DNA from 3 places in the Dietzia sp. 111N12-1 genome. Region 1 is predicted to be linked to each of the others. Evidence: riboswitches for the same ligand, from Rfam matches in the RefSeq annotation. Region 1 holds a riboswitch; each other region holds the start of a gene.

Region 1 (9,544 bases):
GGCCGGTCTCCACGGTGGCGGCCTCGGGGTTCGGGACCGCGGTGGTGGGGGCCGAACCGGCGGTGGTCGGGGTGCTCATCAGAAGTAGCCCTCCTTCTTGCGGTCTTCCATTCCGGCCTCGGAGATCCGGTCGTCGGCGCGGGTCGCGCCGCGCTCGGTGACGCGGGTGCCCGCGACCTCGGCGACGACGGCGGCGTTGTCGGCGGCGTCGGACTCGACGCAGCCGGTGCAGGTGGCGTCGCCGACGGTGCGGAAGCGGACCAGTTCGGTGCGGGCCTCCTCGCCGGGCAGCGTCTCGAGGAACCGGGTGTTGGCCAGGAGCATGCCGTCGCGCTCGATGACCTCACGCTCGTGGGCGTAGTAGATCGGCGGCAGGTCGATGTCCTCGCGCTCGATGTACTGCCAGATGTCCAGCTCCGTCCAGTTGGACAGCGGGAAGACCCGGATGTGCTCGCCCTTGCGGTGGTTGCCGTTGTAGAGCTTCCACAGCTCCGGGCGCTGCGCGCGGGGGTCCCAGGCGCCGAACGCGTCACGGAACGAGAAGACGCGCTCCTTGGCGCGGGCCTTCTCCTCGTCGCGGCGGGCACCGCCGAAGACCGCGTCGAAGCGGTTCTCCTGGATGCCGCGCAGGAGGGCGGTGGTCTGCAGCCGGTTGCGGCTGGTGCCCGGACCGGTCTCCTCGACCACGCGGCCGGCGTCGATGTCGTCCTGGACGTGGGAGACGAGCAGCTGGACGCCGGTCTCCGCCACGACCCGGTCGCGGTACTCGATCACCTCGTCGAAGTTGTGTCCCGTGTCCACGTGCATGAGCGGGAACGGCATCGGCGCGGGCCAGAAGGCCTTGCGGGCGAGGTGGAACATCACCACCGAGTCCTTGCCGCCGGAGAAGAGCATCCCCGGGCGTTCGAACTGCGCGGCTACCTCGCGGAAGATGTGGACGGACTCCGCCTCGAGCGCGTCGAGATGCGAGAGCGTCACCGCCGACCTCGTCGTCATGCGACCTCCAGTGTCGTGGACCGTCCGGGGTACCGGGCGGCTGACGGCAGACAGATCTGTCTGCCATCGGGCATCCGCACCATCGTGCGCCCGCCGAGCCGCGATATGCACCTCGGCGAGGGCATCTGGCATGCCCCTGTCGAATAACAGGCATACCCTGTCGACTATGCGACACGAACCGACCCATCGGGCGCTCTCGGTGATCGAGGCCCTCGCGAACGACGGCCCTCCCCTGCCCCTGGCCGAGCTCGCGCGCGTCGCCGGCGCCAGCCGGTCGACCCTCCACGCGGTGCTCTCCGAGATGGAGTCCCAGGCCTGGGCGGAGAAGGTCGGCGGCGGGTGGCGTGCCGGGCCGAGACTGCGCGAGGTGGGCACGGCGCTGGGCGCCGAGGTCGATCTCGTCCGGGCGGCCCGCGAGCCCCTCGAGGCCCTGGCCGACGCCACCGGCATCGCCGCCGTGGTCTTTGAGCTCCGCGACGGGATGGCCGAGGTCGTGGACTCGGTCGGTGCCGGCATGCGCACCGCCTCCCGGGAGGTCATGCCCGTCGGTCATGTGGTCCCGGTGCGTGCGCCCTTCGCCCGCGAACTGGCGGCCCGCCTCCCCGTGGTCGAGCAGCGCCGCTGGCTCGCCGACTCCGCGGGGCTCACCCCCGCCGCACGGGATCGACTCGAGACTGTCCTGCCGCAGATCGCGCGACGCGGGTGGTCGATCGAGCGACTGACCCCCGCACGACGCGAACTACTCCGGATGGCCGACTCCCTCGAGGCGTCCGGGATCGGTGCCCTGGTCCGTGACCGCGTGTCCGAACTGTTCGTGGAGCTGTCGGAACTCGACGTGACCAACGCGGAGCTCGACGCCGCCGCGGACCTGGCGGTGGCCTCGATCGCGGCACCGGTCCTGCGTGCGGACGGCCGCGCGATCGGATCGGTGGCCGTCGCCCCGGGCCGACGCATGACCGGTCGGGCCGTCGCCCGTGCCACCCGGGCGGTCAGCGCGTGCGCCGACTCGGTCTCCGCCCGGCTGGCCTCGCGCCCGGGCCGCGCCCCCGCCGTCGGCCTGCCCCCGCACCTCGTCCACCCGGCGCACGCGGCGCGCCACCCCTGAGCCCGGCCCGCCCGGCCGCCGCACTCACACCCGCCCGCCGCCACCCGGCAGACGCTCCCGCCCCGAGCCAGCAGGCGCTCCCGCGGATGGCGTCTCGCGCGAGCGCCTGCCCGGCCACAGCACAGCCGCCCGCGAACCTGGCGTCTCGCGCGCACCGCGGCTCACGCGAGACGCCAACCCGGCGGGCGGCTGCACCAACGGGCGGCTGCGCTGGGCCGGCTCAGGGCGTGGGCGCGCCTCCCGTCACCGACAGCGTGTTGCCGGTCGTGTACGAGGACTCCTCGGAGGCCAGGTAGACATACGCGCCCGCCATCTCCACCGGCTGACCGGGCCGGCCCAGCGGATTCTTCTGGCCGAAGTACGGCAGCTTCTCCGGCTTCTGCCCACCGGTCACCTGCAGCGCCGTCCAGAACGGCCCGGGCGCCACGGCGTTGACGCGGATCCCCCGGGGCGCGAGCTGCTGGGCGAGCGCCTTGGACATGGTGTTGACGGCCGCGCGGGAGGTGGCGTAGTCCACAAGGCCCGGTGACGGGGTGTAGGCCTGCACCGACGAGGTGAAGATGACACTCGCGCCCGGCTGCAGATGCCCCAGGGCCTCCTGCATCATCCAGAACGGCGCCGAGATGTTGACGTTCATCGTCTCCGCCCACTGCTCGGAGGTCAGGTCCTCGAGGTTCTCCACGTAGGTCTGCCGGGCGGCGTTGAGCACCAGCACATCGATTCCGCCGAGCCCGGCGACGGCGTCGCGGACGGTCCCCCGGGCGACCTCCTCGTCGCCCACGTCGCCGGGCAACAGCACGCACGTCCGCCCGGCCTCGCGGACAAGTCGCGCGACCTCGTCGGCGTCGGACTGCTCGGACGGCAGGTAGCCGATCGCAACATCGGCACCCTCGCGGGCGTAGGCGATCGCGATGGCCCGACCGATTCCCGAGTCACCGCCGGTGATGAGCGCCCGCCGGCCGGTGAGCCGACCGTGGCCGACATACGACGTCTCGCCGTGGTCGGCCGGCGGGTCGAGCTCGGAGGCCAGCCCGGGGACGGGCTGCGACTGCATCGGGATCTCCACCTCGTACTTGGAGGTGGGATCGACCAGGGCCGCTTCGTCCGGCTGGACGGCGTCGGGCTGGTCGGAGGGCGTGAAGGTGGGGTCGGTGCTCACTGGCGGGCCTCCTGGGTCGTGTAGCTGCATCGACGGTACGCGCGACGGGTGGCCCCCGTCCGGATGCGAGTCGACGTCGAATCCCCCACACTGCGGAGGAGAACTCAACTTCCCACGAGACGAAGGAGCAAGCATGCCCCGTTACCGCGTGATTGACCCCGAGCAGAACGTGATCGACGAGAAGGAGTTCGCCGACGACACCAAGGCCTACGACTGGTTCAAGACGGTCGAGGTCCCGGAGGATTCGCTCGGCTACGCCATGGAGGTCGACATGGACGGCAAGTGGACGCGCTTCGAGATCAACGACGGTGGCACCAACACCTCCCCCGCGGCCGACGAGGGCACCGGCATCGCCTGATCGGTCACAACACGATCTGACGCGGCCGGCCGCACCCCGCTTCACCGCGGGTCGGCCGGTTCTCGCGTTCGGGGCCGAGGTTGTGAGAACCCGCGCCCCCCGGGCGAGGTTGTGAGGACCCGCGCCCCGGGCGGTCTGGGCCGGGAAAACCACGCCCCGGGGCCGTCAGAGCCAGCCGCGCGCCTGCGCCTCCCGCGCCGCCTCGCCCCGCGTGGTGGTGTGGGTCTTGGCGATCGCCGAGGACAGGTGGTTGCGCACGGTGCCCTGCGACAGGACCAGATCGGCGGCGATGTCGGCGACGCGGGCCCCGGTCAGCGCGTGACGCAGGACGTCCTTCTCCCTGGGAGTGAGGGGGTCGGGGCCGGAGACCATCGAGTCACGGGCCAGGACCGGGTCCACGACGGTCTCGCCCGCGTTCACCTTCCGCACCGCGTCCGCCAGCTCGCCGGCGGGCGTGTCCTTGACCACGAACCCGCCGGCCCCCGACTCGAGCGCACGGCTCACATATCCGGGGCGGCCGAAGGTGGTCACGATCAGGACGCGAACGTCCGGGTGCTCCTCCCGGATCCGCCGGGTGGTGGTGATGCCGTCCCCACCCGGCATCTCGATGTCCACCACGCAGACGTCGGGCCGGAGACGTTCGACCGCCGCCAGGAGTTCGTCCCCGCGTCCGACCTCGGCGACCACGTCGATGTCCGGTTCCAGGGCGAGCAGCGCCGCGAGGCCACCCCGGACGAGCGCCTGGTCGTCGGCCAGGACGAGTCGGATCGGCGCCGCAGCGGGTGCGGAGCCGGGCACGGCCTCGCTCATCGCGCCCACCCCACTGCCACGACGGTCCCGGTCTCGTGGGTCTCGGCGCCGGGCCAGCCTTTGCCGGGTCCGGCCGCCCCGACCCCGGCCGCGGCGGCACTGCGGTCACGCACCTCGAACCGTGCGCCCGCGTCCGCGGCCCGCGCCGCGAGGCCCTCGAGCCCGCGCCCCGCCGTGCCGGTCCCTGCCGTGCCGGGCCCCTCGCCCGTGCCGGAGCCGGCCTCCCGGCGGGCGTGGATTCCCCGGCCGTCGTCGGTGAGGCGCACGCCGCCGGCGGTGAATTCGACGGTGACGCGGCGGGCCTCGGAGTGCCGGGCGATGTTGGTGCCCGCCTCCCGCAGGGTCCACGCGACGAGCACCGCGTACTGCGCGGGAACGAGATCCGGGGTGCCGTCCACGCGCACGTCCATCCCGGCGGCGCGGAGGGATCCGGTGAGGTCGGCGAGCTCACGCGCGGGATCGGCGACGCGCATCCCGGACACGGTCTGCCGCATCTCCGCCAGCGCGGTGCGGGTGAGCGTCTCGATGTTCTCCAGTTCGGCGCGGGTGATATCCGGGTCGGAGTCGAGTCGGGCCCGGGCGAGCTGGGCGCGGATGGTCAGGGCGGTGAGGGTGTGGCCGAGCACGTCGTGGAGGTCCCGGGCCATCCGCTCGCGCTCCTCCACCACCCCGAGCGCGCGCCGGTAGTGGCCCTCGCGGTCGCTGATGCCCACGGAGATGCGGGTGCCGATCATCGACAGGACCACCGGGATCACCAGGAAGCACGGGATGAGCATGGCGACGTTGCTCTCGAGCAGCGCCGCGCCACACCCGAGGACGATCAGCGCCACCGCGGCGGGCACGCTGCGCCGCAGCGGCCAGGCGGCGGCGGTGAAGCAGGCGATGAACGGCAGGAAATTGGTCGGGCCGTTGATCCCCGCGGCCGGCAGGGTTCCGAACGCGCACACCACGAGTCCGGCCAGGTAGCCGAGGCCGAGCGGCGCAGGGGTCCCGGCCGGGTGGTCGAGCCAGTTCTCGTCCGCCGCGAGCGGCGCCTCACCGCGAGACGCGAGCGGCGACTCACCACGGGCCGCGAGCGTCGACGCATCTCGGGTGGGGCGCGCCGTCCTGCGCAGGTGTAGCGGGTAGTCGCGGGTGACGGCGGGCGAGGCGAAGCCGGCGAGGTAGACGGCGGAAAAGACGGCGACGGAGGCCAGGCCCAGCACCGTGGGTGCGGTGGGCGCGCCGGAATAGACGACGGCGAGGACCGGGTAGATCAGAAAGACCTGCCAGATCAGGGAGAACAGGACATTCGGGCTGGTGAGGGCGTCCCGGACCCGGCGCCAGGTGGTTCTGCTGCCCGTCGTCATCGACCCGACCTCCCCTGCCGTCTCTAGTCCCGGCCCCGACGGCGACGCACCAGAACTGTTGCCGTCGTCCCCAGTATGAGGGCCCACGCGGTCACATTGAGCAGCGGAAGCCACAACGGGTCGGTCACGGACTCGGTCACCACCCCGCCGGTGAGCGGGAAGCGGGCCAGCGCGTTGATCCCGTACAGCGGCGTGAACCGGGCGAGCTCCAGCGCGGTCCCCGACAGCGGGATGAACAGGTTGCCGGCCAGGGCGAACAGGACCAGGCTCCCACCGGCCACGCCCAACGCGGATTCGGAGCGGAACGCCATCCCGGCGGTCAGTCCGTACCCGGCGAACACCGCCGACCCGATCCACGCCGCGGCCAGGGCCAGCACCCACGCGAGCGGCGTGGCTTCAGCCCCCGTGAGCGCGCCGACGAGCCCCACGGAGAGGACGGGCACAGCCGCCACCGTCATGGCCACGGCGGACTTGGTGATCACGAAGCCGGTGCTGCTCCACGGGGTCAACCCGAGTTGACGTCCCCAGCCCTGGAAGCGTTCGAGAGCGGCCCCGCCGCTGATCGAGGTGGTGGCGGTGACGGCGCCGTAGACGGCCATGGAGATCATGACGACCGAGCCCACGTTGCCGTGTGCGACGGGCTCGTCCCGGTAGGACTGGGCGCTGCCGAACACCAGGTACATGATGAGCGGCAGTCCGGCGATGAAGAAGATGTTGGTGATGTCGCGCAGAGTGCGGCGCAGGTCGATGGCCCAGTAGGTGGCGTTCATCGGGCGGCCTCCTGGTCGGGGTCGGTCGTGTCGGGGTCGGTGGTGTCGGGGGCTGTGGTGTCGGGTGCGGCGGTGAGGGCGACGAAGGCGTCGTCCAGCGACCGCGGGCTGATGGTGAGGTCACGGGCGGCGGTCCCGCGCAGCAGCGCGCCCGCGGTGGCGTCGCTGTCGGTGCTGGTGAGGATGACCCGGGTGGGTGTGCGTTCCACCGCGGTGACCCCGGGCAGGTCGTGGGGTGCGGGTTCACCGGGCCCGGGGGTCCAGACCGCGGTGAGGCGGGTGCCCGTGGCCATCGCACGGATCGCCTCGACCGGGCCATCGGCCACGATCCGGCCGCGGGCCATGAGCACGATGCGGTCGGCGAACGCCTCGGCCTCCTCCAGGTGGTGGGTGGCGAATAAGACGGTCGACCCGGACGTGGCCTCGGCGTGCATGGTGGACCAGAACTCACGGCGCGTGCCCACGTCCATCGCGGCGGTCGGCTCGTCGAGGATGAGCAGGTCGGGATCCGGCAGCAGCGCCAGGGCGAAGCGGAGTCGTTGCTGTTCGCCGCCCGAGCAGCGGGAGACCTTCCGGCGGCCGATCGTGGCGATCCCTGCCCGGTCGAGTACCTCGCCCACGGAGAGCGGGTCCCGGTACAGGGCCGCGATGGCCCGGACGGTCTCCTCGACCGTGAGGTCGGACAGCAGTCCCCCGGTCTGGAGGACGGCGGCGATCCGCCCGTCGGCGACGGCCTGTCTGGGGACGGCGCCGAACGCTCGGGCCCGCCCGCCGGTCGGCTCGGTGAGGCCGAGCGCGATGTCGAGGGCGGTGGTCTTGCCGGCACCGTTGGGGCCGAGCAGCGCCACCACCTCGCCGGGGTCGATCCGCAGGTCGATGCCGCGGAGGGCGTGGACCGTCTCGGCGCGAGGCCGGGTGAACGTCTGGGTCAGGTCGTGGAATTCGAGGGCGGGAGCGGGCGCGTCGGTGTCGATCACGGCGCCGACGCGGCCTGGGTCCCGGGGGCGGGTGGAGCGGTGGATAACCATGCTTCCACCCTCGCTCACCTGCGAGGACGGCCAGAAGAGCCGCCTGTCACGACTTCACCGGTGACAACTGTCATGGGTCCCGGCGTCGGCACGCGAGAGCCTCGAGCCCGGATCGGCTACCCCTTGACCAGTCCCCCGTCCACGATGAGGTTCTGCCCGGTCACGGCGCGCGCCCACGGGGAGGCGAAGAACAGCACCGCGTCGGCGAGTTCGGCCGGGGTGATCGCGCGGCGCAGCGGCGTCCCCGAGGCGATGAGGTCGAACACCTCCGCAGGCGTGGCGGCGCTCGCGTCGGTGGTGCGCAGCAGACCGCCGGAGACCATGTTCACCGTGATGCCGTCCGGCCCCAGATCGGCGGCGAGGGTGCGGGTCAGCGACAGCGCGGCGGCCTTGGCGGCGGTGTAGTCGTGGTACGGCACCACCGGGTGCTGGAACAGGTTGGTGCCGATGGTCACGATCCGCCCGAACCCCGCCTCGCGCATCCCCGGCAGCGCGGCCTGGGTCGTGGCGAGGGTGGCCTTGACCGCGCCACGCAGCTGGGAGTCGAAATCCTCCCAGGTCAGGGTCTCCGGCCGCGGCCTGGCATCGCCGTTGAACTCGAAGTCGGCCAGCGCGTTGTTGACGACCGTGCTGATCGGTCGACCGAAGTGGGCGCGGGCCGCGTCGAAGAGGGCGCGCACCTCGTCGTCGTCGGTCACGTCCGCGCGTAGTGCGACGGCGCGGTCCTCGCCGAGCTCACGGACGAGGTCGGCGGCGGCGGCCTCGCTGCGTCGATAGTTGACGACGACGAGGGCGCCCTCTCGGGAGAAGGCGCGGATGATGTCCACGCCGAGTCCGCGGGCTCCGCCGGTGACCAGGACGACCTGCTCGTTGATACGCATTCCACTCGCTTCCCGGTGGTTCCCCACGGGGAGCGCGATGCCCACCTGCCCGCCGCACGGCGACCGCACGACTGCGAGGCGACGCCGCCCGGGGCGACGAATCGACATTCCTCCGCTGGAACTACCCAGTTCAGGTTCGACGGGTGTGATCTCAGCTGTCCGGATGGGCAGCACCCCGTGTCGAGTGCGAGCCTAGGCCACCCGCGGCCGGCTGAACGCGAAGCCACACTGCCGATCTGTCCCGCGTGGCTGGACAACCGTCCTAGGATCGGCGAACGCCCCCGACGATCGGAGCCCCGTGACCACCGCCCTGCCCTCCTCGCTCGGCCGGCTGCGCGACCTGTTCTCGCAGGCCACACCGCCGACCGATCTGCCCGCCCCGGGCGACTACCTCGTCACGTTCGTCGGCCCGGCACCGCTGAGGGTGGTGGCACCGCGCGTTATCGCCCTCGGCGGGATGCCGGGCTGGCAGGGCAAGCGTTTCGCCTCCGGGGGCGGCGCGATAAACCTTGTCGACGACGACGAGGGCCGCCCGCCGCGGGAGACCCTACCGATGCGGGTGACGCTGGAGCCCTCGTGGCTCGACGGCCGGCAGGTGATCGTCTGCTCGTACGGCGCCACGAGCCCGATGCCGTGGCGCTGGGTCCGGGACGAGTTCCGCCCGCTCGACGACCGGCGCCTGATCGGTCTGACCTTCGCGGGCGGACGCTGGTCGCGGGCTGCGGCAGCGCCGCTGCTGCTCACTCGGGCCTGACCGGGGCGGGCGGCCGGGCGCGTCACAGGCCCGCCCACGGCGCCTACGCGAGGCGACGCAGACGCGGTTCGAGGTCGGATGTGAACAGGTCGAGGAAGCGTTTCTGGTCGTGGCCGGGGGCGTGGAAGACCAGGTGGTTGAGCCCCGCGTCGACGTACTGGCGGACCTGCTCGACCGCGTCGTCGGGGTCGGAGGCGACGATCCACCGCTTGGCCACCTGCTCGATGGGCAACTCGTCGGCCAGGCGCTCCATCTCGCGCGGCGAATCCACCGAGTGCTTCTGCTCCGGGGTCAGACTGAGCGGCGCCCAGAAGCGGCAGTTCTCCAGCGCGGC
Region 2 (9,544 bases), on a different contig from region 1:
ATACTGGTTTTCCCCTCATGGTCTCCGGAACTCCCCGACCGGGATCCGTGCCTGTTATCGATCGTGCGTGGCGCCCATTCCCGGGGCAGCCTGGTGGCGGGGTTGTGCCTCGGTGCCTATCCCGTGGTCGCGAGCGGAGTGCTGGACGGTCGTACCGTCGTCACCCACTGGGAGGGTGCGGCGGAGCTCGCCCTGCGGTACCCGGCGGTCGACGTCCGCTCGTCCGACCTGTACATCGACCACGGGGATGTGATCACCTCCGCGGGGACGGCCGCCTCGCTCGACGCGTGCGTCCACATCGTCCGATCCCGGCTCGGTGCCGCGAAGGCCGCCGTGCTGGCCCGCCGGATCGTGGTGGCGCCGCACCGCGAGGGTGACCAGGCGCAGTACGTGGAACTGCCGGTGCCCGACGGGGGAGACGACGGGGAGATCAGGGAGACGATCGACTGGGCCCTGGCCAATCTCGACCGGCCGCTCTCGGTGGACGACCTCGCCGGACACGCCTGCATGAGCAGACGCAGCTTCGCCCGGAAGTTCCGCGCGACCACCGGCACGAGCCCCGCGCGATGGGTGCTGTCGCGTCGGCTCGACCACGCGCGGACGCTGCTCGAGACCACGACCCGCTCGATCGAGGACATCGCCCGCGACTGTGGGTTCGGCAGCGCGGTGACGTTCCGGCAGAACTTCGACAGGAAGTACTCGACGACACCGTCGTCCTACCGCGCCCGGTTCGGGGAGGCGCAGGAGTGAGTTCCACCAGGCCCGTCGCCCCGGACCATGCGGACGCGTCCCGACCGGTAGGAACGGCGCCTGCCCGGTGCGGAACGCGGCCGCAGACGTCATGGCCACGATCTGTGTGACCAGACCATCTAGCCGCCGGACAGGGGCAGGTAGTCGTTGGTCATGGCCGCGGCGCCGTCGACCTCGGTCTCCAGCAGTCCGTTGCCATGCATCCACGACGCGTAGGCCGCCCAGTCCCGGGCTGTCTGCCGCCCGAAATCCTCCTCGGGTAGAAGCGCCAGCGTGGCGTCGATCATCTTCTCTAGCATGTCGGGCTCGTAGGAGCCCTCGGTCACCGGGGTGAGGGACTCGAGGGCAATCCGGCGGTCCGCCAACGCGGCCTGCTGCCCGGCCTCGGTTCCGGTGAGGAAGTCGCCCACGCGCTCGGCATAGTCGGCGTCGCCGGCGAGCCGGTTCGGGTTCGCGATGATCACCAATTCCGCGTAGTCGGGCACCCCGAGTTCGGTGACCGGCATGATCTCGACATCGCCCCGGGCGCCGAGTTCCACGCCTTCGATGTTGCGGAACGCCCCGAAGATCGCGTCCACCTGGTCGGTGAGCAGCGACTGGTTGAGACTCTGCTGCACATTGGGGGTGGATATCGAGTCAGGATCGATTCCGGCCTCACGGGCGATGAAGTCGAGGGTCGGTTCCTGGGAGGCCAGCCCCGACAACCCCACGGTCTTGCCCTCCAGCTCGGCTGCGGAGGTGATGCCCGACTCCGTCCTGGCGATCAGGGAGGTCAAGGACGTCGGGATCAGTGCCGCGACCGAGATCACGTCGAGTCCCTGTTCGACGGCGATGAGCGTGTCGGGCTCGTAGGAGATGGCCAGGTCGACCCGCCCCAGGGACACCTCCCGGGCGGCGTCGGCCGTGTTGGACGGCGTCGTGAACGTCACGTCCACGCCGGCGTCGGTGTAGGTGCCGGTGTGCTGCGCGGTGTACAGCGCCACATGGTCGGGATTGGGGCTCCAGTCGAGCAGAACACTGACCGGGGCGTTGTCGGTGGCTCCCGACTCGGCGGCTCCGGGCGCGGCGGTGTCCGGGGCCGCCTGACACCCGGTCAGAGCCACCGTGGCTGCGGCCGCGATCGCGAGCACGCTCACCCCGGGTCGCGAGAGAGTCCGGCGTCGGATCCTGCTGGGTCGTGTGTCCGTCATGATGGGTTCCTTTCCCCGGTGGGTGTGTTCCACGGGCAGATCAGGCGTTCGAGGATGGTCACGCTGGCGAGGAGGACGCTGGACATGATCGTCAGCACCGCCACCTGGGCAAAGACGAAATCGGTCTGGAGCCGGGGGATCGCCTGGAGCATGAGGTAGCCCAGGCCGTTGGTGGAGCCGGTGTACTCGGCGAAGACGGCGGCCACCGGCGCGAAGGTGACCGAGACGCGCAACCCGGCGAAGCCGCGAGGCGCGGCGAAGGGCAGACGCACCCGCCAGAAGAGCGACCACCTGGTGGCGTGCAGGCTCCGCAGGGTGTCGATCATTCGGGCGTCGACCGAGCGGATTCCGGAGAGGAGATTGAGGGCGACCGGGAAGAAGCACAGCAGGGCCACCACGATGACCTTCGGCGCCATGCCGTAGCCGAGGGAGATCGTCAACAGTGGGCCTATCACGATGACCGGGATGGCCTGGGAGGCGACCAGCAGGGGGGTCATGGCCTGCCCGATGGTGGGCACGAATGCGCTGACGATCACCACCGCCACCGCGACGACCACTCCGAGGACCACCCCGACGACGGTCTCCGTGGCGGTCAGCAATGTGGCCGAGCCCAGCCGGTCGGGCCAGGTGGATACGAGCGAGTCGAGCACGGCGAGGGGTGAGGGAATGACGTACTCGGGCACGAGCTCGAGCGTGGTGACCGTGATCCACGCGGCGAGGACCAGTAGGAGCGTGACGCAGGCAGGGGCGGCGGACCGGAGGAGTCGCACGGTCATCGGTCGGTTCCGCCCTCGGCGAGGTGCGATTCCCGGGCCAGAGCCTGGAGCACTTCCCGGCGAACTGTGGCGAAGTCCTCGTCCCCGAGGAGGACCTCGCGGGGCCGGTCGTCGCTGAACCAACCCGACCAGGTGCGGACCACACGCGCCGGGGCGTGGGCCTCGTCTCGTGCCAACAGGACCACGCGTTCGGCGAGGAGCAGCGCCTCATCGACGTCGTGCGTGACCATGACGAGGGTGGCCGAGGTGTGGGTGATGGTGTCGCGGAGCCACTGCTGGACCTCCGCACGGGTGATCGCGTCGAGCGCACCGAGCGGCTCGTCGGCCAGCAGCACGGGTTTGCGCGCCAGCAGAGCCCGCGCGAGAGCGGCGCGCTGGCGCATGCCCGCGCTGAGGGCTGAGGGACGGGCATCGGACCAGGCGCCCAGTCCCACACGGTCCAGCATGCGCTGGGCCTCGGATCGGGCCACGCGCCGGCGCACTCGTTGGTTGCGGAGACTGATCGCGACGTTGTCGAGCAGGGACAGCCAGGGCAACAGGCTGTCGCCCTGGGGCATCAACGCGCAGGACTCCAGGCGTCGTGCGGGCCGGCGGTCATCGAGGACGGCGGCGGTCCCGGTGGTCGGTTCGACGAGGCCGGCGATCACCGACAGCAGCGTCGACTTACCGCATCCGCTGCGTCCGACAACGGCGATGTGCTCGCCTACCGGAACGGACAGGTTGAGGTCTGCGAGAACCGGGCGGAGCGCGCCCGGATAGGTGTGTCCCAATCCATTTAACGCCACTGCCGTGGTTCCTGGGCGGCTCACGAAAGCCCATGCCAGCGCATCTGACATTCCTCCGCTCGTGTGAACGAGTTCAGGTTCAGCGGGTGTGATCTCAGCCCCGTTCGGTAGGGGCACCCCGTGTCATCGAAGCTGATCTTGCGAATCAGCTCGAAGTCCGAACGTACCACCGGCACGTCTCGGGATCTGATGTGCGTCCATGGCTGGAGCGAGGCGCGGGCGGGCCGCCGTCAGTGGAGAGCGGATTGCCGGCCCGTGTCGGCATGAGTGCGCCCCCGAGAGGATTCGAACCCCTGACCAGCCGGGTAGAAACCGGATGCTCTATCCACTGAGCTACGGAGGCCTGGCGACGCGCGCGTGGGGCGTCGCCGGGAGAATGGTAACCGATCCGGGGGGTGGGTCCGACAGTGGCGAATCGGCCCGGGGGCGCCGCGGTTCCTACGATGGTGGTCATGACGTCGTCGAAGACCGCCCCCGCCACCGCCGGGCGGTTCGGAACCCGCAACATCGTCGCCCTGGTACTGCTCCTGGCGGCGGTGGCGGCCGCGGTGGTGATCCCACTGTCGGCCATGTCCGCCGAGGTGGCGCTCGAGCTGGTGGGCGTGCCCGATCCGGGTCCGCTCACCACGGCCGGCCTCCCGGCGCTCCGGTCGATCGCCGAGCTCCTCGCCGCCGTGGCCGTGGGGGCGGCGCTGTTCGCGGCGTTCTTCACCCCGCCGCAGAAGGACAAGACCCTCGACGTCGACGGTTACCGCATGCAGCAGATCTCGTCGTGGGCGAACATCGCCTGGGCGATCGCCGCGGCACTGCTCATCCCGCTGACCCTGTCGGACGTCTCCGGGCGCACCTTCCTCCAGTCGCTCCCGCCGGACCAGTGGTTGGTCGCGATCAACCAGATCGACATCGCGTCCTCGTGGCGGTGGGCCGCGATCATCGCGCTGGTCGCCGGGATCGGGCAGCGACTCACGCTGAGCTGGCGCTGGTCGGTCATCTGGCTCGGCGTCACCGCCCTCTCGCTGCTTCCGGTCGCGGCCACGGGCCACGCCTCGGGTAGCACCGCGCACGACCTGGCCACCAACTCGCTGATCATCCACCTGTTCGGCGCCGCCTTCTACATCGGCGGGCTCGTCGCGGTGATTGCCCACACGTGGCGCGGCGGCTCGCGCGTCGCCCTGGCCCTGCGCCGCTACTCGGTGGTGGCGACGGTCGCGATCGTCGCCCTCGGGTTCACGGGCGTGATCAACGCGCTCGTCCGCCTGCACCCGGGTGACCTTCTCACCTCCACCTACGGACTGTTGGTGGTGTCCAAGGCGTTGGCGCTGTGCCTGTTGGCGCTGTTCGGTCTGGCGATCCGCCGCTGGATCATCGCCAAGATCGAGTCGACGGGGGCCAACGCGCCGGTCGACCGGCCCACGCTGCTGCGGATCATCGTGGTGGAGGCCGTCGTCATGGCCGGCACCCTGGGTCTGTCGGTCTCTCTCGGCCGCACCCCGCCGCCGGCGCCGCTGTACGTGCCCACGAGGCAGGAGGCGCTACTGGGCTTCGAGTTGCCCGGGCCCTTCTCGTTCGGAACGGTCTTCGGCACCTGGCGCTTCGACCTGGTCCTGGGGCTGGCCGCGGTGGTCCTGCTCGGCCTGTACCTCTGGGGCCTGGTGCGCCTGCGCCGCCGCGGGGACGCCTGGCCGCTGAGCCGCACCGCGTTCTGGGTGGCGGGCTGCGTGATCCTGTTCCTCACCACCAGTTCCGGCATGGGGATGTACATGATGGCCGACTTCGCCAGCCACATGGTGGGCCACATGCTCATCTCGATGCTGGTGCCGGTCCTCCTGGCGCTCGGTGGCCCGTTCACACTGGCCCTGCGCGCACTCCCGGCCGCCGGTCGCGGCAACCCTCCCGGGCCCCGCGAGTGGCTGGTGGAGTTCATCAACAACCCGCTCTCGCACTTCCTCACCCACCCGATCGTGGCGTCGGTGCAGTTCGTGGCCGGTTTCTACCTCATCTACTTCGGCGGGTTCTATCAGACGTTGGCCTCGGAGCACCTGGGCCACATGTTCATGAACGTGCACTTCCTCATCAGCGGCTACCTGTTCTACTGGGTGATCATCGGCGTGGACGCCGCGCCGCGGCACTTCTCGCCGATGTACAAGCTCATGGTCCTGCTGAGTTCGCTGCCGTTCCACGCGTTCTTCGGCATCCTGCTCATGAACACCAAGACCGTGCTGGCCGAGTCCTGGTATTCGGGCATCGGCCTGCCGTGGATCCCGGATCTGCTGCAGAGCCAGCAGGTCGGCGGTGGCGTCGCGTGGGCAGCGGGGGAGATCCCGCTGGTGATCGTCATGCTGGCCCTGGCGTGGCAGTGGTACCAGAGCGACATGCGCGAGGCGCGGCGCGGCGAGCGGCAGGCCGACCGTGATGACGATGCCGAGCTCAAGGCCTACAACGAGATGCTCCGGGAGATGTCCCGCGCCGACCGCCGGCCCTGAGACCGAACACCTCGTCGTCGTCACAGGCGCCGGTTCTCCACACCCCCGCCCCCCTCCACAGGGCGGCCACCGCGGGCGGTGGGAACGAGGGGTGACGACGACGAGGTGGGGCACGCTGCAAGTCACGAGGCCGACGCACGGTCGGCCGAACGTGACAGGAGTGACCCCATGAACGAGACCCACACGACCGTCCGCGGAACCGTGATCACCGACCCCACCACCCGGAGAGTGGGCGACGATCAGGTGTTCACCTTCCGGGTGGCCAGCAACAGCCGCTACCAGGACCGGCTCACCGGCGAATGGAAGACCGGCGGCACTCTGTACTTCTCGGCCAACTGCTGGGGACGCCTCGGGCAACGGGCGTCCGGCGCGCTGTGCAAGGGCGACGGCGTGATCCTGCACGGCCGGCTGCTCACCAACGAGTACGAACGCGACGGCCGCATCATGCGCGACCTGGAGATGCGGGTCAGCGCCGTGGGGCCCGACCTGTCCCGCATGGACGTCACCGTGCGCCGCGCCAGGACGGACGCGCCGGCCGAGGGGGCCGGCGTCGACGGGGCGGGCGTCGACGGGGCGGGTCTGCGGGGAGCGGCCGAGGACTCCGACGCCATGGCGCTCGGGTCGCTGGACCCGGATGAGCCGGGGTCCGAGCAGAGCGAGGCGGACGAGTTCGTGGGGGCGGCCGGCGCCTGATGCTCCCGGGGGTGGGGCCGGCGTCCGCCGCGGACGCCGGGGCCGCGGGCGGACACGTAACATGGGGGTCGTGCCCGCGGCCGACCCGCGGTGAAGTGAACTATATGCGCAGGTGAGAGGGTAGAATGGCCGAGTTTATCTACACGATGAAGAAGGTACGCAAGGCGCACGGGGACAAGGTGATCCTCGACGACGTCACGATGTCCTTCTACCCCGGTGCGAAGATCGGCGTCGTGGGCCCCAACGGCGCCGGCAAGTCCTCCATTCTCAAGATCATGGCCGGGATCGACCAGCCCTCCAACGGCGAGGCGTTCCTCGATCCCGAGGCGACCGTCGGCATCCTGCTGCAGGAGCCGGAGCTCGACCAGTCCAAGACCGTCAAGGAGAACGTCGAGGACGGCCTCGGCGAGACGATGGTGCAGCTGCGTCGGTACAACGAGGTCGCCGAGGAGATGGCGACCGACTACACCGATGAGCTCATGGAGGAGATGGGTCGGCTGCAGGAGCAGCTCGACGCCGTGGACGCCTGGGACGTGGACTCCCAGATCGAGCAGGCCATGGACGCCCTGCGCTGCCCGCCGGGCGACTCGCCGGTGACCAACCTGTCCGGTGGCGAGGCGCGTCGGGTGGCGCTGTGCAAGCTGCTGCTGAGCAAGCCCGACCTGCTGCTGCTCGACGAGCCCACCAACCACCTGGACGCCGAGTCCGTCCTGTGGTTGGAGCAGCACCTGGCCGCCTACCCCGGCGCCGTCCTGGCCGTCACACACGACCGGTACTTCCTCGACCACGTCGCGCAGTGGATCTGTGAGGTCGACCGCGGTCAGCTGCACCCCTACGAGGGCAACTACTCCACCTACCTCGAGAAGAAGGCCGAGCGCCTCGAGGTCCAGGGCAAGAAGGACCAGAAGCTGCAGAAGCGGCTCAAGGCCGAGCTCGAGTGGGTGCGCTCCGGTGCCAAGGCGCGCCAGTCCAAGTCCAAGGCCCGTCTGGCCAAGTACGAGGAGATGGCCGCGGAGGCGGAGAAGCACCGCAAGCTCGACTTCGAGGAGATCCAGATCCCCACGCCGCCGCGGCTCGGCAACGTGGTGGTGGACGTCGACAAGCTCACCAAGGGCTTCGACGACCGCGTCCTCATCAAGGACCTGTCGTTCACGCTGCCGCGCAACGGCATCGTCGGCGTGATCGGCCCCAACGGCGTCGGTAAGACGACGCTGTTCAAGACCATCGTGGGCCTGGAGGAGCCGGACTCCGGCACCGTCAAGGTGGGCGACACGGTGAAGCTGAGCTACGTCGACCAGAACCGCGCCAACATCGACCCGGAGAAATCGGTGTGGGAGGTCGTGTCCGAGGGCAACGACTACATCGAGGTCGGCCAGAACGAGATGCCCTCGCGTGCCTACGTCAGCGCCTTCGGCTTCAAGGGCCCGGACCAGCAGAAGAAGTCCGGCGTCCTGTCCGGTGGTGAGCGCAACCGCCTCAACCTGGCGCTGACGCTCAAGGTCGGCGGCAACCTGATCCTCCTCGATGAGCCCACCAACGACCTCGACACCGAGACGCTGGGCAGCCTGGAGAACGCACTCGAGGACTTCCCGGGCTGCGCCGTGGTCATCTCGCACGACCGCTGGTTCCTGGACCGCACCTGTACCCACATCCTCGCCTGGGAGGGCAACGTGGACGAGGGGCAGTGGTACTGGTTCGAGGGCAACTTCGAGGGCTACGAGAAGAACAAGGTCGAGCGTCTCGGCCCCGACGCGGCGCGCCCGCACCGGGTCACGCACCGCAAGCTCACCAGGGACTGACCGCAGATGGCCACGCCGACCACCCAGGGCTCGGACGCCCCGACCACCGGAACCTCACCCGGGGCCGCCACCGTGGCGGGGGCCGTGCACCGGGTCCGGATCCCGTTGCGCATCTCCGACTTCGTGGGCATGCACGTCAACAACGTGCGGTTCCATGAGTTCTCGCAGGACGCCCGCCTGATGTGGTTCCGCGAGAAGTTCGGGGTGCCGGGCTCCCGGGTGCCGAGCGCGCTGGCGCGGTGGATGGAGATCGACTTCCGTCGCACCATCGCCATGGGCGTGCCCGAGGTGTGGGTGGACGTGCAGGTGGTGCGGGTGGGCCGCACCTCGTTCACGATGCGGACCTCGATCGGCTCCGAGTCGACCGGTGCCGAGCCCTGCGCGGTGGTCGACACCGTGATGGTGGTGACCGCGGATGACGAGACCACGACACTGGAGATCACCCCCGTGGAGCGCGCGGCGCTGCTCGGGGACCGGGAGGAGGCGGGATGACCATGCGCGACGCCGTGGACGCCGGAACGTTCCGTTGCACCCTGCAGGTGCGGTGGGCGGACTTCGACCAGTACGGCCACGTCAACAACATCAAGTACCTCGAGTACGCGCAGGAGGCGCGGATCCTGTTCATCCGCAGCCGATTCGGGCCGTTCGGCCTGGGCAACCTGCCACAGGTCGTGCGGCGCACCGAGATCGACCACCTGCGGCCCGTCCTGCGTGACTCCACCTCCGTGGACGTGGAGATCGACGTCGAACACGTCGGGACCACGTCGTACCAGATCCGCCAGACCATCCTGGACGCGGCGGGCGAGATCTGTTGCACGCTGCGGGTGGTCATGGTCGCCTACGACTCCTCCACCTCGACCGCGGTGGAGATTCCCTCCGGTGTCCGCAACGTGCTGGAGGCGGCCACACAGCCGGCGGCGATCACCGACCAGGGGCCCGCCACGTGACCGACCAGCTCGTCTACGAGACCGGCGGCCCCCTGGGCGTGTCCGGAGAGCCGGGCCGCAGGGTGTTCACCTCGGCGATGCCGGTCCGGTGGTCGGACCAGGACCTCTACCACCACGTCAA
Region 3 (9,544 bases), on a different contig from region 1:
TCGACGGCGGGCCGGGGTGAGCTCCCGAGGTGGTCCCGTACCCGCCCGCCCCGGCAAAGGACGGGGTCTGCGCGCCGTAGCCGGTCGGGGTCTGCGCGCCGTAGTCGGTCTGTCCGTACGAGCCCTGGCTGTACGGACTCTGTCCGTATGTGCCCTGGCCGTATGTGCCCTGGCTGTAGGTGCCCTGCCCGTACGGGTTCTGGCCGTAGGAGCCCCGACTCGCATCGTCGCCACCGGTCGAGTCGCCGTCGGCAGTGTTCCCCTGGGGCGGGTAGGTCATGGGGGTCCTCCGGGTAGCTGGTCGTCTGGGGTCAGACTACGTCCCGCTCCCCCGGCCCCTTCTCAGCCGCTCGTCGGCCGGCTGACAATGGTCACCGCGGGCCACGGTCACCGCCCCGCGTCTGTCACGGCTGGGCGACCAGGAGCTGATATTCCGGGAAGCGAACAAGGAACCGCCGCACGTAGCTGCAGACCGGCCGGATCTTGAGCTCGTCGAGCCGCATGCGGGTGAGCACCAGGCTGACCAGCAATCGCGCGATCCCCTGCTGTCCGTACCGCTCCTCGATCACGGTGTGGAGCAGGATGTAGACGTCGCCGTCCTTCTCGTAACCGACGAGACCCATGAAGGTCTCGCTGTCCCACAGTTCGAAGCGGTCTCTATCGGTGTTGTGGACCAGCTTGAGCGACGTTACAGGGGACATCAGAACTCCTTCGGCAGGGCGTGTTCCACCCGCGATGCTACTCGTCGGGTTACGCTCGCCCCGGCACAATCACATACTCGTCCACACGGGAGTCCGCTTCGATGCGCGGGCTGAGAGGACGACCAGCCGGGTCGTCGACCGTAGAACCTGTCCGGATCATGCCGGCGTAGGGAGATCAGGAAACACCATGGGCACAGCTTTATTCGCCGACGGCACCGACGGCACCCCGATCGACGCCGTGACGTGCGGCCCCATCCATTCCAGCAGTAAGGCTCATCTCGAGGTGCCCGGTGAGTTCGGTGACGGCCAGCGCGTACCCGTGCGCCGGATCGCGCTCACCGACGGCACGACGTTCGACGTCTACGACACCTCCGGCCCATATACCGCGTACGCGGACCCGGCCGACTGCCATGACCTGGGCGCGGGCCTCCCGCCGACCCGCCGCGAGTGGTCCCACCCCGGACCTGTCCCCGCCTCGCCGGAGAACCCCACTCCCGTCCGGACGCAGTTGGCCTGGGCCCGGGCGGGCCTGACAACCCCGGAGATGCGGTTCATCGCCGTGCGGGAGGGAATCGATGTCGAGGTGGTGCGTTCGGAGGTCGCCGCCGGGCGGGCGATCATCCCGGCCAACCATCGTCATCCGGAGAGCGAGCCGATGATCATCGGCAAGCGCTTCCTCACCAAGATCAACGCCAACATCGGCAACTCGGCGGTCACCAGTTCGATCGCCGAAGAGGTCGAGAAGATGGTGTGGGCCGCCCGGTGGGGCGCGGACACCATCATGGACCTGTCCACCGGCCGGGACATCCACGAGACGCGGGAGTGGATCCTGCGCAACTCCCCCGTCCCCGTGGGCACCGTGCCCATCTACCAGGCACTGGAGAAGGTGGGCGGCGACCCGGCCCGTCTGACCTGGGAGTTGTACCGTGATACCGTCATCGAACAGTGCGAGCAGGGCGTGGACTACATGACCGTCCATGCCGGAGTGCTGCTGCGCTATGTCCCGCTGGCGGCCAAGCGGGTCACCGGGATCGTGTCGCGTGGCGGATCGATCATGGCGGCGTGGTGCCTGGCGCACCACCGCGAGTCGTTCCTCTACACCCACTTCGAGGAACTGTGCGAGATTCTCGCCCGCTACGACGTGACGTTCTCCCTCGGTGACGGTCTGCGGCCGGGGTCGATCGCCGACGCCAATGACGAGGCGCAGTTCGCCGAACTGCGCACGCTCGGGGAGCTCACCGGGATCGCCAAGAGCCACGGCGTGCAGGTGATGATCGAGGGTCCCGGTCACGTGCCGATGGACAAGATCGTGGAGAACGTGCGCCTCGAGGAGGAGTGGTGCGAGGAGGCCCCATTCTACACGCTGGGCCCCCTCGCCACGGACATCGCGCCGGGCTATGACCACATCACGTCCGCGATCGGCGCTGCCCGCATCGCCGAGGCGGGCACGGCGATGCTGTGTTACGTCACGCCCAAGGAGCACCTGGGCCTGCCCGAGCGGGACGACGTCAAGACCGGTGTGATCACCTACAAGATCGCCGCGCACTCGGCGGACCTGGCCAAGGGGCATCCGGGTGCGCAGGCCCGCGATGACGCGCTGAGTACCGCCCGGTTCGAGTTCCGTTGGCGGGACCAGTTCGCCCTGGCCCTCGACCCGGACACCGCCCTGGCGTACCACGACGCGACGCTGCCCGCGGAGCCGGCGAAGACCGCGCACTTCTGCTCGATGTGCGGTCCGAAGTTCTGCTCGATGCGCATCTCCCAGGACATCCGCGACTACGCCGCGGAGCACGGGATGGAAACGGTGGAGGCGATCGAGGCGGGGATGGCGGAGAAGTCGGCCGAATTCTCCGAACTCGGTGGCCGCGTCTACCTGCCGATCACCGAGTCGTAGTTCTCACCGGCGGCGAGGGCCGCGCCGGTCCCCACCGCGCCCGACGGGCCGGGACGTCGGTGCTCAGTAGGTCGGATCGGCCGACCGAGCTCAGGCGTCTCGGCGCAGCGTCATCAGCACCCCGACGACCCACAGAGCCACGCACACGGCCGCGAACCAGGCGAACGCCGGCCACTCGCCCCACGTGATGTACCCGCGGACGGTCTCGCCCTGGGTCCAGAAGTCACCGTTGGCGAACGGCATCCAGGCGGCGATGTCCTCGCCGACCCGCGGGATCAACGAGACCATGCCCTCGAGAGCCAGTATCCACACCAGGAACAGGGAGATCGTGCCGGCGGCGTTGCGCATGATGTACGCCAGGCCCGTCACCGCGATCGTTCCCAGTGCGGCGTAGACGGGGAAACGCCACAGGTAGGTCAGCCCGTCTCCGGAGAACGGGGTCCAGCCCTCGTTGCCGGAGAGCGCCCCGGCCACGAGGAGGGCGAGGATCACCGCGACGGCTGTGACCACCATCGACAGCACCGTGAACAGGGCGGTCTTGGCCACGATGGCAGGCCAGCGCGACGGCGTCGTCAGGAACGTGGCCTTGATGGTGTGATAGCGGTACTCGCCGGTCACACCGACGATCGCGGCGATCCACGCCAGCAGGACGGTGAACGCACTGACGCCGAGGATCGCGAACAGCGGGTCACTGCCGCCGCCGGGCGCACCGGCCATCGGGTCCCCTGTGGCGGGCTGCTCGAACTGGCCGATGACCACCGCGAGCACCACTGCCAGGCCGATGCCGATCGCGTACAGCCAGTAGGCACTCTTGGTGGTGGTGACCTTGATCCACTCGGACTTCAACTGGTTCATCGGGTGGACTCCTGACCGTGGTACTCGACGTCCTGGTCGGTGAGGGCCATGAAGGCCTCCTCCAGCGACGCCCGCTTCTCGTGCAGTTCGTGGACGGTGATCCCCAGGCTGGCGGCGACATCGCCGACCTGCGGCGCGCGGAGGTTCTGGATGAGGAAGACACCCTGTTCCGCGTCGAACGTGGCCTCGATGCCCTCATCGCGCGCGGCGGCGGTGAACTCGTCGACGTGCGGGGTGCGCAACACCACCGAGGATGTGGCGGCGTCCAGGAACTCCTCGACGGAGGTCTGCGCGCGCAGCTTGCCGCGGCCGATCACGACGAGGTCCTGGGCGGTCTGCGCCATCTCCGACAGCAGGTGCGAGGAGACGAGCACGGTGCGGCCCTCTGCGGCGCGCGCGTGCATGAAACGGCGGATCCACAGGATCCCCTCGGGGTCGAGTCCGTTGACGGGCTCGTCGAACAGCAGGACCTCGGGGTCGCCGAGCATGGCGGTGGCCAGACCGAGTCGCTGGCGCATGCCGAGCGAGTATCCGCCGACCTTGCGGCCGGCGACGTCGGTGAGGCCGACCAGGCCGAGCACCTCGTCGACGCGGCCCGGGGCCACCCCGCCCGCCGCGGCGACCATCCTCAGGTGCGCGCCGGCGGAACGGTTGGCGTGGGTCCAGGACGCGTCGAGTAGACAGCCCACCTTGTGGGCGGGGCGATCCAACTCGCGGTACGGGGTGCCGTTGATCAGTGCCTGCCCGGACGTGGGGGTGTCGAGACCGACCATCATCCGCATCGTCGTGGACTTGCCGGCGCCGTTCGGGCCGAGGAATCCGGTGACGACGCCGGGACGGACCTCGAAGCTGAGGTCGTCCACGGCGGTGGAGGCGCCGAAGCGCTTGGTGAGATTCCGTACCTCGATCATGGACCCCAGTCTGCCTGCCGGGGTGCGGGCAGCGTGCGTCCACCTACTCAGCCCGCGTACAGGTAGTGCAGTACTAGGCTCGTGACCATGGATGACGCCATGCGCGAGCCGGATCGCCACCTGCCGTCGGTCCGCGCCTCCGACGCCGAGCGCGACGCCACCGCCAGGCTCCTCCAGGAGTCCTTCTCGGAGGGGAGGCTCACGCTCGCCGAATTCGCTGACCGGACCTCGCGGGCGTCCGCCGCACGGTTCCGGTCCGAGCTCATCGAGCTGACGCACGACCTGCCGATCGCCCACCACGAGCACGACTCGACGCCCGCGACCCGGCCGCACGGGGCCCCGGCGCGTCGCGTCACCGGGGCCAGCGGGCCCGCCTCCTCGCTGGCGATCATGGGAGGCGTCGAGCGGGCGGGGGCGTGGACCCTTCCCTCCGTGCACACCGCGTTCGCGCTAATGGGCGGCATCGAGATCGACCTGCGTGGTGCCTCGTTGCAGTCCCACGAGACGACGATCCGGGCGTTCGCGATCATGGGCGGCATCGACATCTACGTCCCCGACGACGTGCGGGTGGAGGTCGAGGGGATCGGCCTGATGGGCGGATTCGGCGAGGAGTCGGGGCACTGGAAGCCGGACCCGCGCCCGGTCCGCCAGGCCCCGCCCGGCGCCCCGGTCATCCGGGTCGCCGGGCTGGCGCTCATGGGCGGGATCGGCGTGCGGCGGGTGCCGCGCAGCGAGGACTGACCGCCGGCGGGGTGGCGGGCGGGTCGCGCATGCTGTCGGGCGGCCGGTAGGGCCTCAGTCGACCGGCGGGCTGGACGCCTGCGCCCAGAAGCGTTTGGGGATCCGCCCCGCGAGGCGGGCGGCGCGCCCGGCCCGGACGGCCTCGCGCATCGCGGCGGCCATGAGCGGCGGGTTCTCCGCCCGGGTGACGGCGGTGGCGAGCAGGACGCCGTCGCAGCCGAGCTCCATGGCGAGTGCGGCGTCGGAGGCGGTGCCGATCCCCGCGTCGCAGATCACCGGGACCCCGGCGCGCTCGACGATCATCTCCAGGTTGTGCGGGTTGCAGATGCCCAGCCCGGTGCCGATCGGCGCGCCCAGGGGCATGACCGCAGCGCAGCCCACGTCCTCCAGTCGGCGGGCCAGGACCGGGTCGTCGGTGGTGTAGGGGAGGACGACGAAACCGTCGTCGACCAGGTCCTCTGCGGCCTCCACCAACTCCACCCCGTCGGGCAGGAGCGTGCGCTCGTCGGCGATCACCTCGAGCTTGACCCAGTTCGTGCCCAGCGCCTCCCTCGCGAGCCGGGCGGTCTTCACGGCCTCGCTGGCGGACCGGCAACCGGCGGTGTTGGGCAACGGGCGGATGCCGAGCTCTTTCAGCATCCCGAGCAGCCCGAGTCCGCCGGCGCCGTCCATGCCCAACCGCAGGTCGACCTTGCGGATCGACACGGTGGTCAGGGCGGTGCCCGAGGCGATCAGTGCCTCGCGCAGGACCTCCTGGTTGCCGGCGCCGCCGGTGCCCGTGATGAGCCGCGAGGAGATCTCCTCGCCCGCGATCACCAGGGGCGAGTCCAGCACCGCGGCGACGTCAGACGGGTACGCGGACGGCCCTGCGACGCCGCGAACCGGGGTCGCGGCCGAGGTCGGGTCAGCCACCCTGGACCGCCGTGAGGACGTCGATCTCCGCGCCCGCACCGAGCAGGGCGTCGCCCCAGCCCGAGCTGGGTACCACCACGCCGTCGACGGCGATGGCGACGCCCTCGTCGGGCAGGTCCAGCTCGGTGACGAGTGCGCGGACGGTCGCGCCGTCGGCCAGGGTGCGGTCCTCCCCGTTCACCGTGACGATCATGGGCCCTCCTAGTTCCGGGTCGCGGCTGTACGTCTCCACCGTAGTCGCCGGCGCGGGGTGCCCGTAGTCGCCGGCGCGGGGTCCCCGGCGACGTCGATGCGGTGGGCCCACAGCGACCGGCACCCGGGCCCCACGGCGCCCGGCACCCGGGGCTCACCCGCGGGCAAAGCGGTCGGGAGCGGCCGCACGCGCCGCCGCCGGACCGCGCACCGCGTGCAGTGCCGCCCAGACCGCCGCGACGGTCACCGGGGTGAGCGCGATGCCGTTGCGGCCGTGCCCGGTGGCGTGGATCACGCGCGGGCCCGTCGGGTCGGCGCCGAGGAACGGCAGGTTGTCCGGTGACATCGGCCGGAGCCCGGCGATCGCCTCGGCCAACTCGTACTCCCCGATCCCGGGGAAGATCGTCTCGGCGTCGGCGAGCAGGTCGCGCACCCCGGCGACGGTGACCTGCCGGTCGTCGCCGTGTTCGTACTGCGTGGCGCCCACGACCAGACCACCGTCGCGCGGGACCAGGTACAGCGGTCGCCCGCGGACGAACGCCCGCACCACTCCCCGGGGCGGGTCCTCGCAGCCGGGCCGGGCGCGTAGCCGGAGCACCTCGCCCTTGACCGGGCGCACCGGCAGCCCCGCCAGTTCGGCGGACCCGGAACCTGCGGCCAGGACGATGCGGTCCGCGTCGACGTCGTCGAGCGAGGTCACCGCGCTGCGCACCCACCTCACACCCTCGGCGCGGCAGGCGCGGGTCAGGGCGGCCAGCAGGACGCGGTTGTCGACGGCCCCCTCGGAGTCCATGCGATAGGCGGCGCGGGCGACGCGGGCCAGGGACGGCTCGGCCTCGCGCAGCTCACGCCGGGTGATTCGGCGCAGGTCGGCGTCGGTGGAGTCCGGCTGGCGGGCGGCCCACTCCATGGCCATGTCGAGGTCACGGGCGTCGGCCTCGTCCACGGCCAGCATGTGCGTGTGGGTGGCGGTGCGGACCGGCGGGCCGGGAGGGACGTACGGCTCGAGGGCGTCCAGCATGTCCGGCCACCGCCGCAGGGAGTCCACTCCGAGCGCGAACACTGCCTCCTCTCCCGGCCAGGCCTCGCTGAACGGGGCGAGCATGCCACCGGCCACCCACGCCGCGGCCGCGGCGGGCACACCGTCGGGGCCGGACTCGTCGGGCTCGTAGATCACCACTTCCGTGGCCAGCTTGGTCCTGGCGGCCGACCACGCGCAGGCCAGGCCGATCACCGAGCCGCCGATCACGGCCAGCCGCCGGGCCCCGATACGCGCGATACCGTTATCCGCGGCCTCCCGGGCCACGGCGGCGGCAGCGGCACCGGCACCGGCACCGGGGCGGAAGCCGTCGTCGGCGGCGGGACGGTGGCCGTCGTCGTCGGCGGCGGCGCGGGAGGTCATGACGCCCAGCCTAGTGGGGCCCTGGCCTACGGTTGTGACCATGACCTCCCGCGCCGACCGCCTCCGTGCCCGCCTCGCCGATGCCCGTCTCTACCTCTGCATCGACGCGCGTCGACACCTCGACGAGCAGGCGCGCCAGCAGGGGTGGTCGGGGGACTTCCCGGCGCTGCGCAGGGACGTCACCGCGGCTCTGGCGGGCGGCGTCGACATCGTGCAGCTGCGGGACAAGAACTCGGCCGGCGAACGCGACCTCGGGCCGCTCGAGGCCGGGCACGAATTGCGGGCCCTGGCGGTGATGCGCGAGGTGTGCGATTCCCACGGGGCGCTGCTGTCGGTGAACGACCGCGCCGACGTCGCCGTGGCGTCCGGGGCGGACGTGCTGCACGTCGGGCAGGACGACCTGCCGGTGGAGTGGGCGCGCCGGATCGTCGGAGACGACGTGGTGCTCGGCCTGTCCTGCCACGCGGTGGACGAGGTCGACAGGGCCGCGGCGAACCCGCTGGTCGACTACTTCTGCACGGGTCCCGTGTGGCCTACGCCGACCAAGCCGGGCCGCGTCGCGCCGGGACCGGACCTCGTGCGCCACGCGGCAGGGACCACCGTGGGGTCGGGGTCGGCTGCGGGGTCGGCTGCCGGGTCAGGGTCGGCTGCGGGGTCGGCCGGGACGCCGTGGTTCGCCATCGGCGGGATCGACGCGACGAACCTGCCGGAGGTGCTGGCGGCGGGTGCGACCCGGGTGGTGGTGGTCCGAGCGATCACCGGCGCCGCCGACCCCACCGCCGCCGCCCGCGAACTCCGCGCGGCCCTGACCTAGCCGGTCGGCGGTGTCGGTCTAGCGCGCGGCCTCGGTCCGGACAGCCGTACTCTGACCAGCCCCGCCCCGGAGAGCCCCGTCCCGGTCCGCGTCCGTCCGGTCAGCCGATCCCCGCGGAGACAGGCCCTCCCCGGTCAACTCCTTGCTCAGCGTCCTGCGCAACACCTGCCGGGGCTTACGGCCCAGCGAATCGCCCTCTCGCCGTCGTCGTCCCCATGACTCCGGCGCCAGCCCCGGCACCAGGGTGAGGGCCTTGCCCAGTCCGCGCGCGGGCCACTCGACGGTGGCGTGATCGACCTGCACCGTGGCGCGGCGGCCGCGCAGTACGAGGGTCATCACCCCGTTGTCGAACCAGAGTCCGTCGGTGACCCGCCACCGCGCCTCGGGCTCCCGCACCCCCACCGCCCGGGCCAGGCGGCGCGTCAGGGCGGGCACGGGCTCGCGGACCGACAGACGGTTCACCGCCCGGATCGACTTCTGTAGAGGATTGCGGAACGGCGACATCACCAGCTGATGGACGCGGGTGGTTGAGTCCACCACCCGCTCGGCGGTGAGGTCGACCTCCTCGAGGTACGAGCAGTGCACGTCGCCGCCCAGCAGGAGGATCGAGGCGGGCGCGGGCCCGTGATCGCCCGCCGCCACCTCGGTGAGCAGGCCGACCAAGTCGTCGAAGCTGTTACGGAACGCCGCCCAGTGCTCGAGGTCCACGGTCAGGCGGATCCATTCGCCGACCCGCGCGGTGGCCGGCTTGTCGGGCTGGTCGCGGGACACCGCCTCGTTCCAGCCCTCGAGGTCGTGCAGGGCAGGCAGCATGAACGCCGGGAGGGACGAGCCGATCACCAGGTGGTCCACGTCGGCGTCCAGGCAGGACTCGCGCGTCCACTGCCATTCGTTGGCGTCCATGACCCGCCGGTCCTGCGGGTCCAGATGCCGCGACGCCCGCACGTCGAGCATCACCACCCGCACCCGACCGAAGTCACGCTTGAAGCTCCACTGCTCGGTGCGGCGCTCGGAATCGGTGGACAGCGCGAAGTCGTCCAGCAGCGACTCCCTCTCCGCGTCCGAACCGGCGGACCGCAACGCCCGGTACATCTCGTTTCGCTCCAGCTCGTCGGGGGCGAG

Evidence for each region. A riboswitch is a leader RNA that binds a small molecule or an ion and turns the genes downstream of it on or off. The one in region 1 is predicted to bind thiamine pyrophosphate.
Region 2: it holds a riboswitch for thiamine pyrophosphate, as region 1 does, so the genes downstream of both, AYO52_RS16515 (ABC transporter ATP-binding protein) here and AYO52_RS10985 (3-oxoacyl-ACP reductase) in region 1, are expected to answer to the same signal.
Region 3: it holds a riboswitch for thiamine pyrophosphate, as region 1 does, so the genes downstream of both, thiC (phosphomethylpyrimidine synthase ThiC) here and AYO52_RS10985 (3-oxoacyl-ACP reductase) in region 1, are expected to answer to the same signal.

The regions. Positions count from the first base shown of each region.
Region 1 is NZ_LSSV01000038.1:231,798-241,341, forward strand. It holds gene cysC (adenylyl-sulfate kinase) at 1-79, opposite strand, end outside; gene cysD (sulfate adenylyltransferase subunit CysD) at 79-996, opposite strand; gene AYO52_RS10950 (IclR family transcriptional regulator) at 1,163-2,101, shown strand; gene AYO52_RS10955 (SDR family oxidoreductase) at 2,322-3,260, opposite strand; gene AYO52_RS10960 (hypothetical protein) at 3,394-3,618, shown strand; gene AYO52_RS10965 (response regulator transcription factor) at 3,784-4,428, opposite strand; gene AYO52_RS10970 (histidine kinase) at 4,425-5,777, opposite strand; gene AYO52_RS10975 (ABC transporter) at 5,801-6,547, opposite strand; gene AYO52_RS10980 (ABC transporter ATP-binding protein) at 6,544-7,575, opposite strand; gene AYO52_RS10985 (3-oxoacyl-ACP reductase) at 7,692-8,456, opposite strand; TPP riboswitch at 8,547-8,644, opposite strand; gene AYO52_RS10990 (hypothetical protein) at 8,755-9,210, shown strand; partial or broken gene AYO52_RS10995 (LLM class flavin-dependent oxidoreductase) at 9,254-9,544, opposite strand, start outside.
Region 2 is NZ_LSSV01000093.1:94,158-103,701, reverse strand. It holds gene AYO52_RS16530 (GlxA family transcriptional regulator) at 1-750, shown strand, start outside; gene AYO52_RS16525 (ABC transporter substrate-binding protein) at 870-1,940, opposite strand; gene AYO52_RS16520 (ABC transporter permease) at 1,937-2,716, opposite strand; gene AYO52_RS16515 (ABC transporter ATP-binding protein) at 2,713-3,486, opposite strand; TPP riboswitch at 3,535-3,632, opposite strand; tRNA gene AYO52_RS16510 (tRNA-Arg) at 3,772-3,844, opposite strand; gene AYO52_RS16505 (cytochrome c oxidase assembly protein) at 3,954-5,984, shown strand; gene AYO52_RS16500 (single-stranded DNA-binding protein) at 6,153-6,677, shown strand; gene ettA (energy-dependent translational throttle protein EttA) at 6,803-8,476, shown strand; gene AYO52_RS16490 (thioesterase family protein) at 8,483-8,968, shown strand; gene AYO52_RS16485 (thioesterase family protein) at 8,965-9,423, shown strand; gene AYO52_RS16480 (thioesterase family protein) at 9,420-9,544, shown strand, end outside.
Region 3 is NZ_LSSV01000082.1:35,919-45,462, forward strand. It holds gene AYO52_RS15450 (CD225/dispanin family protein) at 1-280, opposite strand, end outside; gene AYO52_RS15455 (GNAT family N-acetyltransferase) at 405-701, opposite strand; TPP riboswitch at 777-891, shown strand; gene thiC (phosphomethylpyrimidine synthase ThiC) at 889-2,595, shown strand; gene AYO52_RS15465 (ABC transporter permease) at 2,686-3,450, opposite strand; gene AYO52_RS15470 (ABC transporter ATP-binding protein) at 3,447-4,361, opposite strand; gene AYO52_RS15475 (DUF1707 domain-containing protein) at 4,449-5,102, shown strand; gene AYO52_RS15480 (thiazole synthase) at 5,157-5,936, opposite strand; gene thiS (sulfur carrier protein ThiS) at 6,007-6,207, opposite strand; gene thiO (glycine oxidase ThiO) at 6,361-7,608, opposite strand; gene thiE (thiamine phosphate synthase) at 7,649-8,422, shown strand; gene AYO52_RS15500 (alkaline phosphatase D family protein) at 8,441-9,544, opposite strand, start outside.